One region of the Sphingomonas sp. MJ1 (PH-R8) genome, then DNA from elsewhere that is predicted to be linked to it. Evidence: riboswitches for the same ligand, from Rfam matches in the RefSeq annotation. Region 1 holds a riboswitch; the other holds the start of a gene.
The links. Region 1 has a riboswitch for cobalamin ahead of metE (5-methyltetrahydropteroyltriglutamate--homocysteine S-methyltransferase). Riboswitches for the same ligand answer to the same signal wherever they lie in the genome.
Positions count from the first base shown of each region.

Region 2: it holds a riboswitch for cobalamin, as region 1 does, so the genes downstream of both, VPH46_RS00825 (TonB-dependent receptor plug domain-containing protein) here and metE (5-methyltetrahydropteroyltriglutamate--homocysteine S-methyltransferase) in region 1, are expected to answer to the same signal.

Region 1 covers NZ_JBBEFX010000012.1:89,794-92,178, forward strand. The annotation lists gene metE (5-methyltetrahydropteroyltriglutamate--homocysteine S-methyltransferase) at 1-1,077, opposite strand, end outside; cobalamin riboswitch at 1,184-1,406, opposite strand; gene VPH46_RS11630 (TonB-dependent receptor domain-containing protein) at 1,518-2,385, opposite strand, start outside.
Region 2 covers NZ_JBBEFX010000001.1:168,741-171,125, reverse strand. The annotation lists gene VPH46_RS00825 (TonB-dependent receptor plug domain-containing protein) at 1-1,213, opposite strand, end outside; cobalamin riboswitch at 1,342-1,527, opposite strand; gene cobO (cob(I)yrinic acid a,c-diamide adenosyltransferase) at 1,583-2,188, opposite strand; gene VPH46_RS00815 (response regulator transcription factor) at 2,264-2,385, opposite strand, start outside.

The DNA of each region.
Region 1 (2,385 bases):
CACCTTCTGAACCGCAAAGGCGAGCCACTGCTTCACCTCCGCGTCGAGCTTGGGCTCGAGCGTCAGGTCCGCCGGCACGTGCAGCAGCGAGCAGGACGGCGCCAGCACCAGGTCGCGCGATGCCGCGATCGGGGCGAGCCGTTCCAGCACCGCGTCTAGGTCGGCACGCCAGACGTTGCGCCCGTCGATCACGCCCAGCGAGAGCAGCAGGTCCTTGGGCGCGGCCCGCAGGACGGCATCGAGCTGCCCGGGCGCGCGGACGAGATCGACGTGCAAGCCCTGCACCGGCAGCGCGGTCGCCAGGGTCAGATTGTCCTCGAGCCCGCCGAAATAGGTCGTCAGCATCAGCTTCGGGCCGGACCGCTGGAGCGCGGCATAGGCGCGGGTGAAGGCGGCGCGCTGCTGCTCCGAAAGATCGGTGGCCAGGATCGGCTCGTCGATCTGCACCCATTCGGCCCCGGCATGGGCGAGATGGCCCAGGATCACCCGGTAGAGCCCGAGCACCTCGTCGAGCAGGTCGAACGGGTCGATGCCGTGCCCCTTGGCCAGGCTCAGCCAGGTGATCGGGCCGAGCAGCACCGGCCGCGTCTCATAGCCCTGCGCCTGAGCCTCGCGATATTCCTCGACCACCTTCAACCGGCCGAGCGCGAGCTTGCGGCCGGGTTCGATCTCCGGGACGATATAGTGGTAGTTGGTGTCGAACCACTTCGTCATCTCGCCGGCGGTCACCGAACCATGCGCATGGCCGCATCCCGCGTCCTCGCCGGTGGTGCCGCGCGCCATCGCGAAATAGGTCGCCAGGTCGGTGACCCCGTCGGCCGCGCCATAGCGGCTCGGGATCGCGCCCAGCATCACGCTGGTATCCAGCACATGGTCATAGAGCGAAAAGTCGTTGGACGGCAGCCAGTCGGCCCCCAACGCCTTTTGCCGCGCCCAGGCGGCGGTCCGCAGGCCCGATGCGGCCTCCTGCAGCTCGGCTTCGCCGATCCTGCCGGACCAGAACTTCTCTAACGCGAACTTCAACTCGCGGCGCGGACCGATGCGGGGAAACCCCAAGGTCGCGATCGTCACTGTCATGTCTTCAACCCCGAAGAGGGCGAAGCGCCGGACCGAGCGCAGGCAGGCACGCGCCAGGGATCGCCCGGCCGCACACGCACGCGACCAGACCGGGCACCCCGCCGGTGGACGTTATGGCGTCAGAGGCAGGTCTCCTGGCTCGCGGGTCAGCGCGGACGATCCGTCTTCCCAAGACGCGGGACGCCTCAGTGACATGCTTGGATCGCCGCTCGCCGCTTACAGTTGCGGGGGCAGCGCCGGCCTTGCCCCATCAGGAGCGCACCGGCTTCCCGTCTTAGCTCCGGCGCAGGCACACGCCCGGCCGGAGAACCTCGACGCAACAAGCATCGGGAAAAATCGCAGCCCGGTCAACCGTCATATAAAGAAATCTTTATATCACGTCTGCCGAACCCCTTCGCGGGTTGGAAAACGGGGGCGGAAGCGCGGGTTCCGCCACCCGGTCAGAAGGTGTGGCGCATGCCGATCACGACGTTGCGGCCACGCAGCGGCGACTGCTCCTTCACGAACGAGGTGTGGACGAACGCCAGTTCGTTGAGCAGGTTGCTGCCACGTGCGTAGAGCTCCACCGCCCGCGCGCCGCCCAGATCCATGCGATAGCTCAGCGTGGCATTGAGCATGTCGTACCCCGCCGTCGGCGTCTCATAGGAGGCGACCTTGTCCTGCTCGAACGTGCGATAATATTCAACGTCACCCGAAAGCGGCCCGGCGGCAAGGTCATAGCGCGCGCCCAGGCGACCCGGTGGGATGCGCGGCAGGTTGTCGTCCTCGCGCTTCAGCTTGGCATCGACATAGTCGCCGAACACCGTCACGCGCGACTGGGGCGTCAGCTGGTAGCTGAGTTGGCCGTCGATTCCGGCGAAGCGCGCATCCGCCGCCGTGTAGATCAGGAAGTCGTGCGGAACGCCGGTCTCGGTCTCGGTCTCGATCAGGCGCGCGAAGACATAGTCGTCGACCTCCTGGTAGAACAGGCCGACCTCGAACGCGAGCGGACCGCCCGTCTTGCGCAACGTCAGGTTGATCGCGTCGGTGGTCTCCAGAATGTCTTCGGCGGACAGCCCCTCCTCGCCCAGGATCGGGTTCCCGACCGCAAGCCCGAGTTCGTAGCTGTTGGTCGCCAGGTTGTTGCCGCGTGCGTACAGCTCGCGCACGCTCGGCGCGCGTTCGGTATGCCCCAGCGAAAGCGCCAGCCCATATCCGCGCCCGATGTTCCAGTTGGCGGCAAGCGAGGCGGAGAAGGGATCGTGCTTCACGGCCGGGTTGCGAGCACGGAACGCGTCGACGTCCTCGCGCTCCAGGATCTGGCGCCAA
Region 2 (2,385 bases), on a different contig from region 1:
CGGCGAACAGCGTCTTGCTGCCGTAGCGGTTGTGGTCGTCCTGCCGCAGCCCCGCAGTCAGGGTGAGGCCGTCGACCACCACGCCGTTGACCTGGCCAAACACACCGGTGAGTTCGGCCTTGCCGCGCGCCGGCTCCGGCACCGGGTCCGACAAGGCGCCGGAAGGCGAAACGGAGCGAAAGCGCGACTTCTCGTTCTCGATCCCGAACACGGCGTTCCACCCGGTCGCGATCGCGAGGCTGCCCTGATACTCGAGGCGCTCGTTCCGGCCTGCCGCGTCGAAAGTCTTGGGCCGCTCGCGCGCCGGATCATAGTTGTCGCGGTTGGTGTCGGTATAGCCGTAGCCGAAGCGGTTGCGCAGACGGCCCCCCAGAAGGTCGACGTTCAGGCCCGCATATCCCACGAACTCGCGGTTGCGCGAATACTCCAGGCTGTCGCCGGCGAACCCGTCGATCTCCACGCGACCATTAGCGTAATAGCCCCGCACCTCGGCGCTGACGCCGGTCGCCAGCTCGAGCCGGGCGCGGCCCTGCGCGCTTTGGTTCGTATAGCCGTCCGCCTCGCGGCCACCGAAGTCCGGCGCTACTGCCGAGACACCATCGGTGGTGAACGTCTGCCCACCCAAGCGCCATGCGAGCGGGCCGGTCTGCCCGCCCACCGCGGCGCGGGCGCTCACGGTGTCGCGTGACCCCGCCTCGACGTCGAAGCTCCCTTCCAGATCGCTCTGCGGCAGCGGCGTCACGACGTTGACGACGCCGCCGATCGCCTGGCTGCCCCAGAGGATCGACTGGACGCCGCGCAGCACCTCGATGCGGGAGGCATCCCCCACCAGCAGGTTCGCGAAGTTGTAGCCGCCGCCCGTCGAGGACGGATCGTTCAGCTTGACGCCGTCGATCACCACCACCGTCTGGTCGGCCTCGGCACCGCGGATGCGGACCGACGTGGCGGTACCATAGCCGCCGTTGCTCGACAGGCTGACGCCCGGGGTGCGGAGCAGCAGCCCTGCCACGCTCAGGTCCTGGGCTCGATCGATCGCTTCCTTGTCGAGCACCGTGATAGATGCGGCGACCCGATCGGCAGCGACGGGCGTGCGGGTGGCAGTGACAACGACCTCGTCGGAAGCCGGGGCAGTCGCAGCGTCGGGCGCCGGCGCCTCCTGTGCAAAAGCGGGAAGCGAAAACAGCAGCGGCAACGGCGCAAGAACTCGGATCATGAAACCCCCTTCAACATGCAACGCCCGCTGCTTGCCGGGAGAGGGCGCACGCCCTCGCCCCCGCAAGCATGCAGGCTGACGATGTCGTCGCTCGGGTTTCCCCGTCCGTTCGGCGCACCCTGACCGATCGAAGGACGACTGCGTCAGGCAGGTCTCCTGGCTCGCGGGTCTCAGCCGGTCCGCGCCGCCTTCTCAGGATCACTCCCAATGGCGTATGGCGCGGTGGCTCGCCGCGTACAGTTGCAGGGGCAGCCGGGGTTTTCCCGTTCCCTTTTCATCCCCGTCTCCGGGGAACCTGTCGCATGCCGCCCGGTAGCCGCGCCGCCGGGCGGGGTCAATCGCGCTGCGTTGCCGGGGTTGCGTGTCTGATCAGAATTCGATCCCGGCCTGCGCCTTCACCCCGCCCCGGAACGGATGCTTGACCTGCGTCATCTCGGTGACGAGATCGGCCATGTCGATCAGCGCCTGCGGCGCGTTGCGCCCGGTGACGACGAAGTGCTGCCGAGGTCCCCGTGCCGCAGCGGCCGTTAGCACCTCCTCCACCGGCAGGTAGTCGTAGCGCAGGACGATGTTGAGCTCGTCCGCGATCACCATGTCGTAGGTCGGATCCTCCAGCATCCGCTTCACCTCTTCCCAGGCGGTGCGGGTCACGGCGATGTCGCGGGCACGGTCCTGAGTGTCCCAGGTAAAACCCTCCCCCATGGGGCGAAACTCGATGTGATCCGAAAGCGCGTCGAACACCGCCTTCTCGCCGGTATCCATCGCCCCTTTGACGAACTGGATCACGCCCACCTTCATGCCGTGGCCGATCGCCCGCACCGCCATGCCGAGCGCCGCGGTGGTCTTCCCCTTGCCAGGCCCGGTGTGGACGATCAGCAGCCCCTTCTCGATCGTCTTGGTCGCCATCATCGCCTGGCGCGCAAGCTGTACCTTGCGCATCCTGGCATTGTGGCGCGCGTCCTTGTCCTGCTCCAACCCACTCTCCTGACAGCAGCTTGCGCCCGCCGTCGCGCGAGGCGCCGGAATGGTCAAGATGACAGCCTGGCCGGATCAGGAAAGGTGGCGCTTCTCCAGCTTCCGGGCGAGGGTGCGCCGATGCATGCCGAGCCGCCTGGCGGCCTCCGACACGTTGAAGTCGCTGGCGGCCAGCGTCTGGTGGATATGCTCCCACT